Regions from separate parts of the Sphingobium sp. FG58 genome, predicted to be linked through region 2. Evidence: predicted binding sites of a transcription regulator. Region 2 holds the regulator's gene; each other region holds the start of a gene.

Region 1 (5,036 bases), on a different contig from region 2:
GGTGCCGTGGAGGATGATGAGCTTCACCTCGCCAGGCAGGTCGGCCCAGGGCGTGTCAAGGCTGAACCCGAATTCCCTGGCGAGGGAGCCGAGGACTTGCATATAATAAGGCGAGGGCGGGTTGGATTTGGCCCAGGGGACGACCGCGCCCTTCTTGAGGGACAGGGCTTCGTTGGGGACGACGAGTTCGGGGTCGAACTCCTGCCGTTCGCCCAGGCCATCGCAGGCGGGGCAGGCGCCCATCGGCGCGTTGAAGGAGAAGAGGCGCGGCTCGATCTCCGCAATGGTGAAGCCGCTGACGGGGCAGGCGAATTTTTCGCTGAACACGATGCGGTTTGCCGGGATGCCGGACCCCTTCATCTTCTTGTCGGCTGCGGGGGCTTCATCCTCGCGGCCCGGTACGACGCCATCGGCCAGATCGACAAACGCCAGCCCGTCCGCGAGTTTCAGCGCCTGCTCGAAACTGTCGGCGAGGCGTGTACCCATGTCGGGTTCCACGGCCAGGCGGTCGACCACGACTTCGATGTCATGCTTATATTTCTTGTCGAGTGCGGGGGCGTCCTCGATCAGCATCATCTCGCCGTCGATGCGCACGCGGGTGTAGCCCGCCTTCTGCCATTCGGCCAGTTCCTTGCGATACTCGCCCTTGCGCCCGCGCACGACGGGGGCGAGGAGGTAGAAGCGGGTGCCTTGTGGCAGGAGCATCACGCGATCGACCATCTGGCTGACGGTCTGGGCGCTGATCGGCAGGCCGGTCACGGGGCTGTAGGGGATGCCGACGCGCGCCCACAGGAGCCGCATATAATCGTAGATTTCGGTGACGGTCGCGACGGTGGAGCGCGGGTTTTTCGACGTCGTTTTCTGCTCGATACTGATCGCGGGGCTCAAGCCCTCGATATGTTCGACATCGGGCTTCTGCATCATCTCCAGAAACTGGCGCGCATAGGCGGAGAGCGATTCCACATAGCGCCGTTGTCCTTCGGCATAGATGGTGTCGAAGGCGAGCGAGCTTTTGCCCGATCCCGACAGGCCGGTGATGACGATCAGGCTGTCGCGCGGCAGATCGACATCGACGCCCTTGAGATTATGCTCGCGCGCGCCGCGCACGGAAATATGGGTCAGACTCATGGGGCGTGTTGTTCCAGATTTGTTCTGTTCGGGCAAGACCATCTGCCGGTCGTCCCGACAGATGGGGCGAGCGCATGGATTTGAGAAGGGAAAATCCGCACGGTGGAGCGGAAAGAGGTTTGTCCTGCACCAAAGACATGAGCGCGCCGTCATATGTTATGTCGGATTTTCTTGGCTATGACGTAGCGTTATCGACCCAAGTCGAGGGTGCGCTGGCTTTCGCTGGATGGCCGTCGCCAGGGGCATGATGTCGTTGGTGGACGCGGGTTGACGGTTTGTCGTCGAGGGATGCTGCCGGGCGTGTTGCGGGGGCGGGTTGTCGAACGGCGGGTTCGCGGGGCCGTGTTGGAGCTATGATGGGCGTCATGCAGGATACGGTTACGCGAATGTCGCACCGTCTTTCCCGCAACAGTTCATCCTGATCCCGGTGCCCGACAGCATCCTGGATACGCCCCCGGCCATCCCTTGCGCCGGGGGCGTTTTACAAAGCCAATCGACAATTAGCCCATGTGGGCCTGCAAAGCGCGATTTTCTGCGCTCCGGTGCTCACCTACTTTGAGTAGGCTGCGCTCCGGTGCTCCAAAATCACACTTTTCGCCTCCACCTGAACTAACTGTCGATCGGCTCTGGCTTGCTTTCCGCTCCGAGCGGACCTTCCCCAAATATAATAGTTGTGAGCATGGGCTTTCCGTTACGGCACATGTCGTTTGGCGGGGCGTTGATGTCGTTCGTCGCGCTGTTTGTCTGTGCCGCGTGGCGCTTTGTCGACGGGAGTGTCGTTGGCCGATGCGGAGTGCTGCCGGTCGAACCGGGCGGGCGCGCTGACCGCCATGCGCCTAAACAGGGTTGGCGAACGGGAGACGGCGCTGCCCCCAAAGACCTAAAGGCCCGCCCCGTTCGCACCCGGACCGCCGCCAGCCCCTAACAGGCAGCGGCCGGGCCACAGCAGATTTGAGGAGATAGCCCGATGTTCCGTTCCACCCTTTTCGCCGCGCTGGGTTCGCTTGCGCTGATCGCCACCGCCGGTTCGGCTTCCGCCGGAGAATTTGTTTCCAATGGCCGCACGAGCGAAGTGCGCCATGGCGACCTCAACCTGTCCAAGGCGGCGGACCAGCGGCAACTGCGCCAGCGCATCGCCCGCGCCGCCAGCAAGGTGTGCAAGTCGGACGACCGCTTCACCGCGCAGGCGTGCAAGGCCATGGCGATCGCGCAGGTCGAAGCGCCGATCAGTACCGCCATTGCCCGCGCCGAAACCAGCGAACGCTATGCCGATGCAGGCGCGAAGGGCGTGCAGAACTGATTGCAGAATTACCCGCCCAGACGTGAAGAAGCCCGGTGAATGCCGGGCTTTTTTGCGTGGGGCTTGCGCCATGGCCCCTCCGTCAGCGCTTCGCACTGCCACCTTCCCAAAGACAAGCTTGGGGAGGATTTTTTAGCGTCCGGTCATGGCTCTGGCGTTGGCGAGGAAGGTGCGGCCTATGCGGATTTCATTGCCGTCGGTGAGGGCGGCGAACCAGACGCCGCTGCCGTCGTGACGCAGGCGGGCGATATGGTCGCGGCGGACGATGTGAGAGCGGTGGAGGCGGACGAATTGCTGCGGGTCGAGCCGCTCCTCCAGGCTACTGATCGTCTGGTGCAGCAAATAGCTGTGGCTGCCGACATGGAGGCGCATATAGTCGCGCTCCGCCTCTATCCGGTCGATCTGGTCGGTGGCGATGCGGATCAGTTCGGAGCGATGGGGAACCCAGAATTCCTCGGCCCAGTCGGGTTGCGGCTCGGCAGGGGCGGGGGTGCCTTCGGGCGCGCGGTTGCGCAGCGCTGCCTCGACCCGGTCGATCGCGCGGGTCAGGCGATCATGCGCGACCGGCTTGAGCATATAGTCGATAGCGGCAAGGTCGAAGGCTTCGACGGCGAAACCCTCGAACGCGGTGACGAAGATGACCGCCGGGCGGATGCCCATGCGGCCGACCGCGCGGGCGACGCCGATACCGTCGAGCAGGGGCATGGCGATGTCGAGCATGACAAGATCGGGCTTCAGCCCCTCGATCAGGCGCAGCGCGGCTTCGCCATCAGTGGCGGTCCCGACGAGGGCAATGCGCGGTTCGCGCGCACACAGCATCTGGAGCCGCTCGACCGCGAGCGGCTCATCGTCAACGATCATGGTGCGGATGGACATGGGCGTCAGCAACCCCGGCGGATGATGGGCAGAGTGAGAAGGACAGAAAAGCCCTTCTCCTCTCGCGGACCATAAACGATCTGGCCCTGATCGCCAAAGCGCGCCGTCAGCCGATCCCGCACATTGGCGAGGCCAATGCCGCTGCCGCTGTCCGACAGGCTGGGCGGGTTGTCGCCATCGTCGGTAACGGCGATGTGCATCAAGCCGCCATCTTCCCGCGCTGTGATGCGGATCTCGACCGGGCTGGAGGTGCGCGAAACGCCATATTTGATCGCGTTTTCGACGAGCGGCTGGAGGATGAGGCCGGGGACGCAGGCGCTCATCAGGGCGGGGGGGATGTCGATCACCGTATTGAGCCGGTCAGGGAAGCGGACCCCTTCAATATCGAGATAGAGTTTCTGGAGATGGACTTCCTCCTCCAGCGGCACGTCGTCCAGCGGATCGCCGGTCAGGCTGGTGCGGTAGAAGTTGGAGAGCGACATGATCATCTGCTCCGCCTCGTCCCGCCGGTCCTTCATGATCAGGGAGGAGAGGGAGTTGAGCGTGTTGAACAGGAAATGCGGGTTCACCTGATAGCGCAACGAGCGCAGTTCGGCCTGCTGGGCGGCGCGCTCCAGCCGGGCGGCGCGGCGCTCGGTGCGGTGCGCTTCGCTTGCATAGGAGAGGGCGAGATAGAGGCCGGCCCAGGCGGCGAGGAAAAAATAGCGGCTGATCGCATCTTCCACGATCTGGACGAAGGCATAGGCTTCTTCGCTGCCATATTTGCTGTGGTCGGCATCGGCAAAGATGTTCACTGGGTCATAGACGTTGAACATGTAGAAATTGGCCGACGCCATGGCGAGCGCGAAGGGCGCGGCGAGCGAGAAGGCGGCGACGATGCGGACGCTCAAGGGCTTGGCGTCGAACCGGCGCAGCACCAGATAGAGAATCCAGGTGACGACGATGCCGATCACGGTGACGACGGCGCGACGAACGCCCAGTTCGCCCTGCGATTCAAAGCCCATCACGGCGGCGCGCAGGGTCACGAGTATGGCGTAGAAGAGCCAGAAACCCAGGATGGAATAAAGCGCGATCGCAGGCGATACGCCGCGTTCGCCGTCGTCGGGAAGGCTTGTCATCCTGTCCTTTTACGCGCTGCGTGGGGAAATGTCGCCCCAGCCGCGCGTAGCTGGTCGAACTGGCCCGACAGTTGGTCGAACGAGGCCGGGGAACCGCTGCCCGCCGCTGCCCGTTGATCAGGGAAATGAGGAGAGAGCGATGAACGAGCAAGATGGCGTGCGCCCCAACAGCCGCGAGGAAGCGGGCGACGACCGCGAATCCGATGCGCAGGACCATGTGTTGAGCGAGGAAGAGAAGCTGGACGAAGGGTTAAAGGATTCGATGGATGCGTCCGATCCGCCCGCCAACAGCCACCCTGATGATAAGGGCGATCCGGTGCCGTCATCGGGCTATAAGGGCGATCAGGATTGATGGTTATTTGCCGGGAATCATGCTAGTTTTGCGTAGCGGGAGAGCGAATACGCACCTGCGCTTTTGAGAGGAGCGACCAATCCATGCCGACATCTGCCACCCCCGCGATCGAACGCATTGCCCGCGTCCTGGCCGGCCGTCAGCTGAGCCATAATGGCGGCGGCAGCGATCCCCACGCGGCCGGCGCAGTGGATGCGGCGTGGCCCAATCATGTCGATGACGCCTATGCCATATTACACACGCTGCGTGAGCCGGATGCGCA
Region 2 (5,036 bases):
AGATCCTCGAAAGCCGTTCGCTCGGCGCGGACGCCATCCTGATCATCGTCGCCGCACTGGACGACGGGCAAATGGCGGAGATTGAGGATGCAGCGCTCGGCCTGGGCATGGATGCGCTGATCGAAGTGCATGACGAGGCGGAAATGGAGCGCGCGCTCAAATTGCGGTCGCGCCTGATCGGCGTGAACAACCGCGACCTGCGTGACTTCAGCGTCGACTTCGCCCGCACCTATGAACTGGTGAGCAAGGCACCGGCGGGTTACACTTTCGTCGCCGAAAGCGGCCTCACCAGCCATGCCGACCTGACCGCCATGGCCGATCATGGCGTGCGCTGCTTCCTGGTCGGCGAAACGCTGATGCGGCAGGCCGATGTCGAGGCGGCGACGCTCAATCTGCTGACTGGCGCGTGACCGGCCTCACCCATCTCGACGCCGACGGTGCGGCTCGCATGGTCGATGTGTCGGCCAAGGCGGTAACCGCGCGCGAAGCGATTGCCAGTGGCCGGATCGACATGATCGCGGACGCCGCCGCCGCGATCGCGCAGGGGCTGGTCAAGAAGGGCGATGTGCTGGCGGTCGCGCGGGTCGCGGGCATCATGGCGGCCAAGCGCACCGCCGACCTGATCCCGCTCTGCCACCCGATCGCACTGAGCGCCGTCAACATCGACTTTGATCTGGACGATAGCGGCGTCACCGTCACCGCCACCGCCCGCACCGCTGGCCAGACCGGGGTGGAGATGGAGGCGCTGACCGCTGCGTCGGTCGCGCTGCTCACCATCTACGACATGGCCAAGGCGATCGATAAGGGCATGATCATCGGCAATGTCCGCCTGATCGCCAAGAGCGGCGGTAAGTCGGGCGACTGGCGCGCGGCATGAGCCTGCTGCCCGTCGCCGAAGCGCAGGCGCGCCTGTTTGCGCTTGCCTCGCCACTGCTTGCGGAGGAAGCGCCCATTGCCGCCTGCACCGGGCGCTGGCTGGCAAGCGATGTGCTGGCGCTGCGCAACCAGCCCTGGGCCGATCTGTCGGCGATGGACGGCTATGCCGTACGCGCCACCGAGTGGCCCGGACCATGGCGGGTCACCGGCGAAAGCGCGGCGGGCGGCTCCGTCCCTGCCCCGCTGGCCCCAGGAGAGGCGTGCCGCATCTTCACCGGCGCTCCATTGCCCGCCGGAGCCGACACGATCCTGATCCAGGAAAATGCCACCCGCGATGGCGATCGACTGACGGCCAGCGACGATCCTTTGCCGGTTGGCCGCAACGTCCGCCCGGCGGCATCGGACTTCGCGACCGACACTGTGTTGCTGTCCGCAGGAACCACCCTCACCCCCGCCTGCATCGCGCTGGCCGTGCTGGGCGGCTATGGCGCGCTGCCTGTGGGGCGTCGTCCTAAAGTCGCGCTGATCTCCACCGGCAACGAACTCGTCCCGCCCGGCGCGCCGACCCCGGCGGGCAGCCTGCCCTCCTCCAACGCAGCAATGCTGGCGGCGATGCTGGCTGCCCTGCCCTGCGACGTCATCGACCTGGGCATCGTCCCCGATGATCTCGACGCCATGACGGCGGCGCTGACACGGGCGGCATCGGCGGACATCATCGTCTCCACCGGCGGCGCATCGGTCGGCGATCATGACATGGTCCGCCCCGCCTTTGCGCAAGCAGGCGGCGCGCTCGATTTCTGGAAGATCAGGATGCGGCCCGGCAAGCCGCTCATGGCCGGAACGCTGGGCGATGCTGTGTTTCTGGGTCTGCCCGGCAATCCGGTATCGGCCTTCGTCACAGCGACCCTGTTCCTGTTGCCGCTGGTCCGCCATCGCGCCGGATCGACCACGCCGCTGCCGCGCATGACACAAGCGCGCCTTGCCGCGCCGCTACCCGCCACCGGCGATCGCGACGATTATCTGCGCGCCTATCGTGGCGAGGCTGGCATCGTCTCGGTCACGTCGCAGGACAGCGCCGCAACGGCCGCCATGGCAATGGCCGACTGCCTGATCCTGCGTCCGGCCGGCTCACCTTCTGCGGCCACGGGCGACATGGTCACCATCCTGCCACTGATGGACTGAAGCTTCAGTTGTGCCGCCGTTCACGCGGTGGATCGGCGACAAGAACGACCACATGTTGCTCGCTTGACTCGCCCCCTTCCGTTTCCTATGTGTTCCTTATACGTTCCATGGAGGACCGCAGGCATGTTGACCCTCAAGCAGCAGGAATTGCTGAGTTTCATCCAGACCCGGCTGGAGGAAGGCGGTGTGTCTCCTTCTTTCGAGGAGATGAAGGATGCGCTCGACCTGCGATCCAAGTCCGGCATCCACCGGCTCATCAACGCGCTGGAGGAACGCGGCTTCATCCGCCGCCTGCCCAACCGCGCGCGCGCGCTGGAGGTGCTGAAGCTCCCCGACGCCATGCATCGGCCGCCGGCACCGGTTGCCCCGGCCAAGCCGCAACTGGCCCCCAGCCTGCCCGTCGCTGCCAATGATGTGATCGAAATCCCGCTGCATGGCCGCATCGCTGCGGGCGTCCCGATCGAGGCGATGGAGGGACAGAATATGTTGTCCGTCCCTGCCGCCTTGCTGGGGGCTGGCGACCATTATGCGCTGGAAGTTTCGGGCGATTCGATGATGGAAGCGGGCATTCTCGACGGCGATTTCGCGCTGATCCAGCGCACCGACACCGCCCGCGAGGGCCAGATCGTCGTCGCCCTGATCGATGACGCAGAAGCCACGCTCAAATATTTCCGCCGCGAAGGCCAGCGCGTCCGGCTCGACCCGGCCAACAGCGCCTATGAACCGCAACTCTATGATTCGCGGCAGGTGCGGATCCAGGGCAAGCTGGCAGGACTGCTGCGCCGCTATAATTGAGGACGACGAGGGCGGCGGCGCGGCGTGACGATCCAGGGATGGGCGTCGCCCGCCGCCCGCACCGTACTGACCCGCGCATCGTCCAGGTCGATGGCAATGCCGCCGGTTCGCGCCAGGAGCCGCCGGTCGATTTTCAACCAGCGCGGACGGCACCAAGTGGGCAGTCCGCGATCGGCAATCACAATATCGGCGGCGGCACATTCCTTGCTGAACAAGGTCCGTTCGACCAGCATGTCGCTGCGAGTGGCCAGCACATGCCAGCGCCGCCCGCCCGCCTGCATCCCGACAGCACATAAATCCTTCGAACAGCGCGCCTGCGGCAGGTCCGCCATCGCGTCTAGCGGACCGTCATAGCCCGCACTTTCCACGAGCGTATCGCGCACATAATCCCCCGCCCCCGCGCGCAACAACGCCATCCCGCCGCCTGCCGTCCGCACCGCGACATGACGCCCATCGCCGGTCACCAATATGTCGGGCGGTGACAGCAACAACATGCCCACGACACCGATCACCACCGGCCCAAGCCCCAGCCAGCGCCACCCGCTGCGCCACAACAGGCACCACAGCAGCCCACCGATCATCAGGGCAAACAGCCAGGATGGCACCGCCGGCGTCAGCATCGTCGCCATCGGACTCGCCGCCACGCCATGCGCGATCAACAGCAACAGGTTCAGCGCCTGCGCCGTCATCCACCAGAAGGGCGCGCCCAGACCCACCAGATCGAACAGCAGCGCCAGTGCCTCCAGCGGCATCACGACAAAGGTGGTCAGCGGAATCGCAACCAGATTGGCAAACGCGCCCAGCATCCCGGCTTTGTGAAAATGGAACAGCGCGATCGGCATCAACACCAGTTCGACCGCAATGCCGGTCATCAGCGTCGCGCCCAGCACCCGCCCCGCCTTGCGCGTCCAATCCTCGTCCCGCGCACTCGCAAATGCGCGAAAACGCGGATGCTCGGCCAGGGCGACCAGTGCAGTGACCGCGGCAAAGCTCATCTGGAAACTCGGCCCCGTCACCGCTTCGGGCCAGAAAGCAAGCACGATCAGTGCGCCCACCGCCACCAACCGCAACGTGATCGCATCGCGCCCCAGCGCCAGTCCGCCCAGCACCAGCAGCGCGGCAATGCAGGAGCGCAACGTCGGCACTTCCGCCCCTGTCAGCAGCGTATAGCCAATCCCCGCCAGCGCGCCTCCCGCCGCCGCGATCAGCATCAGCGGCCAGTCGAGCGCCGCCCGTTGGCTCAATGCCATCACCCGCATCAGCAGGAAAATCACTGCGCCGATCAGCGCGGTCACATGCAGCCCGCTGATCGAGAGCAGGTGCGCCAACCCGCTGCGCCGCATCGCCTCCGCGTCCGCCTCCGCAATCGCGCCCTGATCCCCCGTCGCCAGCGCGACCGCAATGCCCTGCGCGGGGCCATCGACCTGCTTGCGAATATGCGCGAACAGGCGCGCCCGCAGCGGTGGCGGGGCGGTCGATGGGCGGACAACCTCCACCGGGCGCAGCGCCTTGCCGGTTGCGCCAATCCCCTGAAAATAGGCGCGCGCGGCAAAATCATAGCCACCCGGCACACTGGGCGGCGCAGGCGGCATCAGTCGCGCGCGAAAGCGGATCACCGCCCCCTCGCCCAATCCCGCCGGAACGTCCGCCTCGGCTATGTTGACCCGGATCACCGCTGGCAGGCCCGGCGCATCCACCGGACGCAGCAACGCCCGCACCATCTTTTGCGCGGGAACGGGCCGAACCGCCATCACCTCACCCGTCACCACGGTAAAGACGGCCCGCGCCAGTGGCGGCTGCCCCAGCAGCACCGCCTTCCCCCAGATCAGCGCGCAACCGATACAGGCCAGCATCCCGCCCGCCACGATCATCCGCCGCACCCGTGCGCCGTCAGGCAACAACACCCCCGCGCACGCCAACGCCAGCGCACCGCAACAAAAGGCCAGCCACCCCAGCCTGTCGGGCAACAGGAACCAGGCGGTGATGCCGATCCCCAGCCCGATGGGCGCCCATAACGGCACCTGCTCGCGCTCCACCTCCAGCCAGCTTTCCAGCCTGGCAAACGCGCCGCCTGGCCACGCCGCAGCCCCCCGCCAAAGGGAGGTTTGTCGTGGCTCAAAAGCCATGCTAGGGGGCGACGCATTCATGGAACAGGCAGGACGAATGTCAGCGAATATGACGGC
Region 3 (5,036 bases), on a different contig from region 2:
CGGCATCGACCCGGCCAAGATCATCGTGTCGCCCAATGGCGTCGATATGGACCAGTTCGGCACACCCGTGCCGCGCGATCCGGCGCTGACGGCGCAACTGGGCCTTGAAGGGGCGGACGTCGTCGGCTTCATCGGAAGCTTCTATGATTATGAAGGGCTGGACGATCTGATCGCCGCGATGCCGCGACTCGTCCGCGCCCGACCAAAAGCCAAGCTGCTGCTGGTGGGCGGTGGCCCGCGCGAACAGGCGTTGCGCGATCAGGCGCTGGCCTCCCCCTTTGCCGACCATATCGTCTTTGTCGGGCGCGTCCCGCACGATCAGGTCGAACATTATTATGCCCAGATCGACATATTGGCCTATCCGCGCAAGGCGATGCGGCTGACCGATCTCGTCACGCCCCTAAAGCCGCTCGAAGCCATGGCGCAGGGGCAGTTAGTCGCCGCGTCCAGCGTCGGCGGCCATCGCGAACTGATCGAGGATGGCGTCACCGGGACCTTGTTCCCGCCCGATGATCCGGCGGGCATGGCCGCTGCGCTGGCGGGCCTGTTTGCCGATCGAACGATCTGGGACGAGCGGCGCGCCGTCGCCCGTGCCTTTGTCGAGCGTGAGCGTAACTGGTCGTCAAACATTTTGCGTTACGAACCTGTTTACCAGCAGCTGCTGGCGCGTCCTACCGGCACGCGCGCGGCTGCCTGAGCGAGGGTTGAAGAAGCAAAGTGGCCATGAAGGCAGCACAGACAAGGGGGATCGCCATCATGGCGCTGGGCGGCCTGGCCGCGGCGCTGTTGGTGCTGTGGATTCCGGTCGGGCTGATCGAAATGGTCGTGGCGTCGAGCGGCCTTTCGGAAAGTTTGCCCGCCGCCGCACCGCCGCTGGGGTTGAAAGCCCGGCTGCTGCTGGCGGGCTTTACCGCGTTGATGGCGGTGGGACTGATGGGGATGATGCGCCGGCAGGACCGGCCAGCTGAACAAGAGGGACGCAGGTTGCGCGTCCAGGGAGCAAGAAAAATGGGTTTCGCCTTTTCCAAACTGACCGCGCTGGCGCGGGGACGTGCTGCCCCTGTCGATGACGCTATTCCATCGCTGCGCCGCGCCGATGCGCACCCCGATGCGCCCGCCCGCGCGCCCATCTTCGCCAGCCGCGACTTCAACGGCCTCGACATTTTCGCCCGCCCCGACGCGATCCGCAGGCCGCTGGTGATGCATCCCGAGCCGGAGCAGGACGCTATCGTTCCGTCCGTCGGTCTGGTCATGCCCAGCGCGCCCATGCCGATCGCCGAGGAAGAATTGCCCCAGCCGACCTTCCAGCGGCCCGCCGCGCCGCTGGTCGAGCCGGATGTAGCGGAGGAAGCGCCGCAAGACGCAGCGCCCGTCACGCCCCCGCCGCTTGATCCCATCCCGACCCAGGGTCTGTCGATCACCGAACTGACCCAGCGGCTGGAACGCGGCCTCGCCCTGCGCAGCCGCGCCCCGGCGGCGGAAACAGGTGCCGTGCGGGTCATCGCCGACATGCCGGTCACACCCGCCGTGCCGGTGCGCGACATGGTGGCGCAGGACGCCGACGACGCCCTGCGCGCAGCGCTCGGTGCATTGCGCAGCATGGCTGGCCGGGGGCGCTAACCCCCTACCAGTCCTCGATCGTCAGCGCGGACAGCTCCAGCCAGATTTCATCCTCGCCCTCCCGCGTGTCGTCGATCGTGATGTCGGCGACGAAATGGCCAGGCAGCTGCCATTCCGCGCTCTCTATGCCTTCGACAAAATCGCAGAGTCGCGTCGCGACCTTCGCGCCCGACAGGCGCAGCGCGATGACATGGCGACGCCCCTCGAACAGGGCGCTGGCCCAGGGGCGGCTGACCGCCCGCTCGATCGTCGTCGGCGCGCCAGCGCGCTTGAGTAGTTGCTCCAGCAGACGCGGCAACGGGTCGCGCTGGGTTTTTCCTATCGGTTTGTTTCGGACCAGATTTTCAGGCCGAAATCCATGATGCACGCTTGTCATTGGCTGATGCTCCTGCGATATGTGTTCATGAAATGTTCTATTCGTCTCCTCACGCGGTCCCCTGGCTCGCGCCCTTGGCGCAGGTCGAAAACCAGCCGTGGATCGCGCGTGCTGGCGCGACCGAAGGTGGTTGGCGGCATGTCATATTGGCGAAGGAATCGTTCGATCGCATGCAACAGCATCGGCTTCTTTCTCCCCTGTTGGTCCGACTCGCCCGCTGCAAGCCGATAGGTATATTCCTATCTCTTAGCCAATTTCCTACTTGTCTAGGAAAATTCCTATCATTATGGACTGGATATGGATGAATCGCAGAACGCCCGGATCGCGCTGGATCGGCTGATTGCCGAACGGGGGGAAAATTATGCCGATCTGTCCCGGCTGATCGGCCGCAACCCCGCCTATATCCAGCAGTTCATCAAACGCGGCACCCCGCGCAAACTGGATGAGGCGGACCGGCATGTGCTGGCCCGCTATTTTGGCGTGGCCGAACAGATGCTGGGGGGCAGCGCCGCGCCGGTGGCTATCCCCTCTCGCACGCGGGGGATGCCCGCGGTGGTGGCGGTGCCGCGCCTGGCGCTGGGCGCGTCGGCGGGCGGCGGCACGCTGGACGATGATGAGCGCGCCGCCGGGGTGATGGCGTTCGACGCCCATTGGCTGCGCCATCTGGGAGTGCGACCGCAGCGCGTCTCGATCATCCGGGTCGACGGCGAATCGATGGCCCCGACGCTCAGCGATGGCGACGACATCATGGTCGATCATGACGATGACGCGACCCGGCTGCGCGACGGCGTCTATGTATTGCGGCTCGACGGAGTCTTGATGGTCAAGCGGATCGCGATGGGCCCCTTGCGCGGGCGCTTCAGCGTCGTCAGCGACAATCTCCATTATCCCGACTGGACCGATATCGACCCGGCGCTGGTGGATATTGTCGGGCGGGTCGTCTGGACTGGCAGGCGTCTGGTCTAGCGGGGTAGGCCTTCCTATCTGTGCGTCGAAGGAGTCCCGGTTTGAACGATAATGGCGCGGTGATTCGCAAGGCTGTGGAGTGGCGCGGCGCAAGGCTGGCGCTGGCGACGGTGGTGTCGACCTGGGGGTCCGCCCCGCGCCCGCGCGGCAGCCATATGATCGTGCATCAGGACGGGCGCTTTGAAGGTAGCATTTCGGGCGGCTGCGTCGAAAGCGACGTGCTGCATCGCGCTGCCGAGGTGATCGCAGGGCGCGCCGCGCATGTCGCCACTTATGGCGTGGCCGATGGCGATGCGTGGGAAGTCGGCCTACCCTGCGGCGGGGAAATCGCCGTCCTTGTCCAGCCGGTGGGGGAGAGCGGCTTTGCGCCCGACCTGTTCGACCGGATCGAGGCGGCGAGTGCGCGGGGCCGGGCGCTGACGCTGGCAACCGACCTTGTCAGCGGGATCACCCGCGCACAGGCGGGCGAGGGCGATTTCCTCAACCGCTATGATCCGCCACGCCGCCTGCTTATCGTCGGCGCGGTGCAGATCGCCCAGTCGCTCGTCCCGCTGGCACAGGCGATCGGCGTGACCCCGGTGGTGATCGACCCGCGCGGTCGGTTCCTGACCGCGGAACGCTTCCCCGGCGTTGAACTGGACGATCGTTGGCCCGACGAAGCGATCGCCGCGCGCTTTCCCGGCGAATCGACGGCGGTGGTGACGCTCAGCCATGATATCAAGATTGACGATCCGGCGCTGGAGGCCGCACTGCGTGCGCCCACCGGCTATGTCGCCGCGCTTGGATCGCGCAAGAGCCATGCCGCGCGGCTGGAGCGGCTGGCCGCGCAGGGCTTCGGAGCGGATGATCTCGCGCGAATCGACGGTCCGGCAGGGCTGGATATCGGCGCGATCGGCGCGGCGGAAATCGCGCTGTCGATCACGGCGGGGATGGTGGCGGGGTTCAACGCCCGGCGCTGAAACAAACTGCCCCCTGCCGCAAGGGATGGGGCAGGGGACACATCCCTCACGCTGTCGGGCAAAAAGGACGCTGCCCCCTAGCAGGATGACCGCACAGATCAATCCTGTTTTGCACCCAGCCTGTAATTTTCTGTCCCAGATTGATATTTTACAGTAGTAATATTACTCGTTTCAGCAACATTTTCCGCCATTTTTGCCGCCATAGCGCGCTTCCTGCCGGTCGCGAAAAAATTGTGTCCGGTCCATGGCAGTCTGGTCGGGATGATGGGTCAGCATATGGCGCAGATAGGCGTCATAGTCGGGCATCCCGACCATCAGCCGCGCGGTCTGCCGCAGCATGGTCAGAAATCCGCTCATTCCGCCGGCACCAGTTGCGCCGGAATTTCCCGCGCTGTCGGCGCTGCGATTCGCCGTGCGGCGATGCAGGTGCGGATGGTAAAGACCAGCAGCGCCAGCACAACGGCCAGGAACAGCGCGACGAGTGCCGCGTCGACCCGGTCGTTGAAGATGATCCGCTCCATCTGCGCCATCGACTTTGCCGGGGCCAGCACCTCGCCCGCCTGCGCCGCCGCGCTGAATTTGGCGGCATGGGCCAGGAAACCGACCTTGGCATCAGCCGAAAACAGCTTCAGCCATCCCGCTGACAAAGTGCAGACCAGCAACCAGGCGGTCGGGATCATCGTGACCCAAGCATAGCGGTCGCGCTTCATGCGGAACAGCACCACCGTCCCCAGCATCAGCGCGATCGCCGCCAGCATCTGGTTGGAAATCCCGAACACCGGCCATAACGTATTCACCCCGCCCAGCGGATCGGTGACCCCCTGGTGCAGGAAAAAGCCCCAGGCCGCGACCGTCAGCGCCGTGGCGACGATGCCCGGCATATGGCCCTTGCTCTCCTTGAAGCTTGGCACCGCCAGCCCGATCAGATCCTGCAACATGAAGCGCCCGGCGCGCGTCCCTGCGTCCACGGCGGTCAGGATGAACAGCGCCTCGAACAGGATCGCGAAATGATACCAAAAAGCCTTCATCGCCGGGCCGCCGACGACATGGCTGAATATCTCCGCCATCGCGACCGCCAGCGTCGGCGCGCCGCCCGCGCGGCTGATGATGCTATG
Region 4 (5,036 bases), on a different contig from region 2:
TGCGCGGATCGCCCACGCCCACCGACGCAACGATCAGCCCATGGTCGCGCGCCAACTCCTGCGTCTCGACTTCCAGCACCGCCCGCGCCCGCGCCACCAGCCAGCGCTGCACCCGCGCACTCACCGACTCCGCCGCCCCGCCCAGCATCAGCCGATCACCCTCAAGCCGAATCGTGCGCGACGCGCCTTCGACCCAGCAGATGCGCACCTCCCGTCCCTCCAGCGGAAAGACCGCGCCATCCTCCAGCAATGTCACCGCCGGTTGCCCCGCCATCTGCGTGCGCACCCAGCCCTCATGCTGCTGCGCCCAGCCCAGTGCGCGTTTCAGGTTCGCCCGCACCGGCATCGACAGCCGTAATTCGCCCCGCGCCCCGTCGATCGTCAGCCGGTAGGCCCGCGCCCGTGCCGACCGCCGCACCCGCACCGGCATTGCGACGCCGTCGATAACGATCGCGGCGTCGGGATCAGATGTCCCGGTCGACAAGATGATTCTCCAGGTCGCCCGCTTCCGCCTCCGCCACGGTCCAGCCGCGCACCGATTCCTGCGCGCGATGCACCGCTTCCCGGTCACCACTCACCAGATAATGCCAGTCCGGCAGCGGCTCGCCCGCCTCGCGCAGGCGATAGGCGCAGGTGCGCGGCAACCAGCTGATCTGCTTCACCTTGGCCGGGGTCAGCCGCACGCAGTCAGGCACGAATTTGCGGCGATTCTTGTAGCTGGTGCATTGGCCGCTATGGCGGTCGAGCAGGCGGCAGGCGACATTGGTGGGGTAGATATGCCCCGTATCCTCATCTTCCGCCTTGTGCAGGCAGCATTTGCCACAGCCATCGCACAACGCCTCCCATTGGGCAGCGTCGAGCGTGTGGAGAGGCTTTTCCCAGAAGTGCGTCACTTGACCCATTTTTTGAAGAAAGCGAGGACGATATCTTCCGAGCCTTCATTCTCATTCGGAGTGGCGGGATTATCGACAGGCACTAGCGCGATCGGGCTACCATCTGGTGCGAAAAAATAAGGGGTGCGCGAATGACCAACTAGATACTCGCTACTCCCTTCACTTTTCTCCGCATTATAGATCACAGCAAAATCCTTGGCGACCTTCGCAATCTGCTCCGGCGTGCCGGTCAGGCCTATGAGGCGCGGGTGGAAAGCGGCGACATAGGGTTTCAGGATTGCGGGCGTATCGCGCGCCGGATCGACGCTGATGAAGATCGGCTGCACCTTCGCCGCCAGCGCGGGCTGCGCTTTCTCAAACTGGGCAAAGGCCTGCATGATGCGTTGCAGGTCGACCGGGCAGACATCGGGACAATAGGTATAGCCGAAATAGACCAGGCGATACTGGCCCTTGAAATCGTCCCAGCTTTTGGGCTTGCCATCCTGATCGGTCAGGGTGAAGGGCGCGCCGATCCGCGCGCCAGCCAGTTCGCCCGGCGCACTGTCGCCGCTTGATGCGTTTCCGTCCGCCCCCATATTGCACGCAGCCAGCAAGGCCAGCAGCGGCAGGGCGATCGCAATCTTTGCTTTGTTCATGGTGCCGCCAGCCATGCCTTGCTATGGGCCGATTTGCAAATGATACGGGGCAGATGATGAGCAAGACCGGGTTGAGCGCATGGATGGGTCTGGGACGCGCCGCCGCGCTGACGCTGGCGCTGCTGTCCCCGGTCGCGGCGCAGGCGCAATTTTCCGACAATTATAATTTCCTCAAAGCCGTGAAGGATGCCGACGGGCAGAAGGTCACCGACCTGCTGCAAAAACCCGGCTCCACCGTGGTCAACAGCCGCGACGTCACGACCGGCGAAACCGCGCTGCACATCGTCATCGCGCGGCGCGACGCCACCTGGCTCGCCTTCATGCTGGCCAAGGGGGCCAACCCCAATCTGGCCGACAATGCGGGTAATCCCCCGCTGATGAAGGCGGTGCAGGGCCGGTTCGAGGAAGGCGTGCGCACGCTGATCGCCCATGGCGCGCAGGTGGACAAGACCAATGGCAGCGGCGAAACCCCGCTGATCCGTGCGGTGCAGTTGCGCGACCTGGGCCTTGTCCGGCTGCTGGTGGCGCAGGGCGCCAATCCCGACAAGCGCGACAGCATCGCCGGCATGTCCGCCCGCGACTATGCCAACCGCGACAACCGCACCCCCGGCCTCATCGAAGCCCTAGCCGCCGCCAAAACCAGCGCAGCGCCCAAGGGACCGGTGCAGGGTCCGGTGTTCTGAGGCAAAACGCCGCCTACCACCCGATCTCCGCCGCATGATCGGGGTCGCTGATCGCTGTCAGCCGCCGCGCCGCGCGCCGGGCAAAGCGTAACGTCTCCGCCTTGCGCCGGGCCGCGGCCAATGGCTCGATCGGCGCGGGGCGGACCAGTTCGGCGTCATATTGGTCCGCGACGATCAGCCCGGTGCGCGCGGGCCATAGCGCCTCACTGTCGAACAGGGACAGGTCGAACCCCATCGGCACCGCCCAATAATAGCGATCGCAATAGTCGAAATAGTCGGGCCACTTCATGTCGCCCAGCAAATCCGCGCGGCTGCATTTGATCTCCACGATCGTCAGCCGCCCTGCCCCGTCGATCGCCATGATGTCGGCACGCCGCCCGTTGGGCAGCGGCACTTCCAATATGCCGCTCATGTCATGGCGAAAGAACAGCCGCAACGTCCCCCGCGCCACCGCCAGCGCGGTGCCGTCGGTCAACGGGGAACAGCTTTCGATCGGGGCGCTACTCATGGCGCGACTTTAGAACAGGTCGGGAACAAAAGAAAAGGCCGATTCGGCAAACACCAAATCGGCCTTTTCATGATCCACCCCAAAAGATGCGCGCCAATCGCGCGCCGTCCCTCAACGATAGAAAATATGATTGTCGATCATCGCCAGCTTGGCCTTGCCCCAACCCGGCGAAACGCGGCGGGCGTGGAAGAAAAGCGCGCCTTCGGCCGGGCTGTTCCAGCTGTCGTTCATCGCGATCTGGGCGATGGCGACGGCTTCGCGCCAATCGCGGCTGTCGATGCGGATCGGCGGCATCCCGTGGCCACGCACGAAGCTGAACTGGCTGGGCTGATAGACGACGCCGCACAGGCTGTCGGCGAAACGGCCAGACTTGGCGCGGTTGATGATCACCCGTGCCACGGCCAGCTGGCCTTCCAGGCTTTCGCCCTTGGATTCGAAATAGACCGCTCCGGCCAGGCACTTCATGTCGCCGTCCACGGCTTCTGCGTCGCCATGGGCGGCAACCAGCGCGGACAGGCTGCTCGCCTGGACGTCGGATTCGGGAGAATAAGTGCGGTCGGCCTTGGAGGCCGAGGCCAGCGGCTGCACGATTTCGCGCGGCGCGGCAAAAGTGATGGCGGGCTTTTGGGCGGCCGCGGGCGCTGGAATCAGCGCATTGTCCCTGGACAGGGAAGCTACCGACTGGACCGACTCACCGGCGATCGACATATCGGAAGCGGTCACTGCCGCTGTGGCGGACAGTGCAAATGCCACGATGATCGCGGCTCTCAGACGAAAACTCATTACTACTCAAAAACGTGCGGTTCTTGGCCTTAAACGTCGTTTTTTAACACATATTCCCTGACGTTGGGCCGCCCCCCGTCTGCGTGTTTACAACATTCACCCCCCTTGGACGAATGCAGCAACCTGCGCGTTCAGCGTGGGCGGGCCTCTGCACGGACCATTGCACTATGTCAACGATCAGCAGATCGTTTCAGCGGCAAACCGTTCTGCTTCCGGGATATCGAGTTCAACGATCCACAGATCGGGGTCCGATCTGCGCCGACGCGCCACATAGGTGGCAAGCGCCTCCGGCCCCTCCTCCGGGGAAGGTCCACAACGCATCAACGCATGACCCCCTGCAAAGTTCGATACCCGTTCGAACAATCCAGTTTCCCGCCCCTTTTCAAGCGCTTGTATGAGTATGACGCCGCTGGTCGCGTCGCCCTTGACCAGCACCATCGCAAAGCCGCCCGCAGCGTTGGTGCGTCGCACCAGCGCGTTGACCAGAATCGCACTGGTCAGCCGCGCATTGTCCTGCGACTCAGCCACCATATCCCGGCAACGATGACAGCGGGAATTGCGACCGCATGAAGGTGCCGGTGCCGCGGCCAACTTCCTCGCCCTCTGAATCGACCAGACTCGCCTCGGCCACATAAACGCGGCGCTTGCCGCTGATCCAGCGCCCCTCGGCGCGAATCCGGCCGGGCGCGATCGGCCGGGTGAACAGCAGGTTGAAGGCGGTGGTCAGCAGGAATCGGTCGCTGACCAAGCTGTTGGCCGCGTAAAAGGCGGCATCGTCCAGCATCTTGAAATAGACGGTGCCATGGACGGCACCGGCGGCATGGAACTGGCTCTCATCGACATCGAAATCGATGACGCAGCGGCCCGGCTCCTGAATCGCAATCTCCGACCGGAACAGCCGGTTGATCGGCGCGGAGCGATAGAGATTTTCCAGCGCACGGAAATGCGCGGCCTCGCCGCTGGCGGGCGCGCCTGTCTCAGGCAGCGTCACGCGCCCCGCCACCGGCCAGCAGCGCGTGGAGCGCGGCGGCAGACTTGGCCCCGCGCAACCGCACGACCTGATTTTCGTCGCGCAGATAGCGCGATACCCGCGCCAATGTCTTGAGATGTTCCGCGCCGCTATCCACCGGCGAAAGCAGGGCAAAGACGATATCGACCGGCGCATCGTCCACCGCATCGAACGGCACCGGCGGATCGAGCAACACGACCATGCCGCACATCCGCTCCAGCCCGGCAATCTTGGCATGGGGAATGGCGACACCGCCGCCAAAGCCGGTCGAACCCAGCCGCTCCCGCTCGAACAGAGCGTCGCCAACCTCGTCGGCGTCCAGCCCATAGGCGCAGGACGCCAGCGCCGCGATCTTCTGGAACAACTGCTTCTTGCCGTTCACCGAAAGGCCCGTGGCGAGCGCGTCCGCTGAAACGATGTCGTGGAAATCAACCATGGTCTGTCCGAACCAGCCGAGCCGCGCCCAGCCTGGGGTCTAGATGCGCGGCGATCGGGGAATATAAAGCCCGGCCCCATAAGCCGCCT

The links. The regulator LexA, encoded in region 2, represses DNA repair genes until DNA is damaged. The targets are predictions, from matches to a motif close to GTTCCNCNCTTGTTCT.
Region 1: the regulator LexA is predicted to act here: its motif matches at 1,139-1,154, upstream of uvrA (excinuclease ABC subunit UvrA).
Region 3: the regulator LexA is predicted to act here: its motif matches at 2,031-2,046, upstream of ACODR8_RS06400 (S24 family peptidase).
Region 4: the regulator LexA is predicted to act here: its motif matches at 2,731-2,746, upstream of ACODR8_RS17840 (MmcB family DNA repair protein).

What each region holds. Positions count from the first base shown of each region.
Region 1 covers NZ_JBMDJF010000009.1:25,439-30,474, forward strand. Annotated here, with positions in the region: gene uvrA (excinuclease ABC subunit UvrA) at 1-1,128, opposite strand, end outside; gene ACODR8_RS12420 (UrcA family protein) at 2,096-2,428, shown strand; gene ACODR8_RS12425 (LytR/AlgR family response regulator transcription factor) at 2,561-3,304, opposite strand; gene ACODR8_RS12430 (sensor histidine kinase) at 3,310-4,422, opposite strand; gene ACODR8_RS12435 (hypothetical protein) at 4,562-4,774, shown strand; gene ACODR8_RS12440 (hypothetical protein) at 4,858-5,036, shown strand, end outside.
Region 2 covers NZ_JBMDJF010000002.1:189,992-195,027, forward strand. Annotated here, with positions in the region: gene trpC (indole-3-glycerol phosphate synthase TrpC) at 1-410, shown strand, start outside; gene moaC (cyclic pyranopterin monophosphate synthase MoaC) at 407-877, shown strand; gene ACODR8_RS03695 (molybdopterin molybdotransferase MoeA) at 874-2,058, shown strand; gene lexA (transcriptional repressor LexA) at 2,182-2,853, shown strand; gene ACODR8_RS03705 (ComEC/Rec2 family competence protein) at 2,844-4,979, opposite strand.
Region 3 covers NZ_JBMDJF010000003.1:329,856-334,891, reverse strand. Annotated here, with positions in the region: gene ACODR8_RS06415 (TIGR04063 family PEP-CTERM/XrtA system glycosyltransferase) at 1-697, shown strand, start outside; gene ACODR8_RS06410 (hypothetical protein) at 757-1,620, shown strand; gene ACODR8_RS06405 (hypothetical protein) at 1,625-1,996, opposite strand; gene ACODR8_RS06400 (S24 family peptidase) at 2,294-2,962, shown strand; gene ACODR8_RS06395 (XdhC family protein) at 3,004-3,921, shown strand; gene ACODR8_RS06390 (YbdD/YjiX family protein) at 4,093-4,278, opposite strand; gene ACODR8_RS06385 (carbon starvation CstA family protein) at 4,275-5,036, opposite strand, start outside.
Region 4 covers NZ_JBMDJF010000023.1:520-5,555, forward strand. Annotated here, with positions in the region: gene ACODR8_RS17820 (M48 family metallopeptidase) at 1-430, opposite strand, end outside; gene ACODR8_RS17825 (YcgN family cysteine cluster protein) at 465-902, opposite strand; gene ACODR8_RS17830 (SCO family protein) at 890-1,543, opposite strand; gene ACODR8_RS17835 (ankyrin repeat domain-containing protein) at 1,585-2,211, shown strand; gene ACODR8_RS17840 (MmcB family DNA repair protein) at 2,225-2,719, opposite strand; gene ACODR8_RS17845 (cell wall hydrolase) at 2,831-3,502, opposite strand; gene ACODR8_RS17850 (DUF1491 family protein) at 3,680-4,033, opposite strand; gene ACODR8_RS17855 (PaaI family thioesterase) at 4,023-4,493, opposite strand; gene ACODR8_RS17860 (PTS sugar transporter subunit IIA) at 4,480-4,947, opposite strand.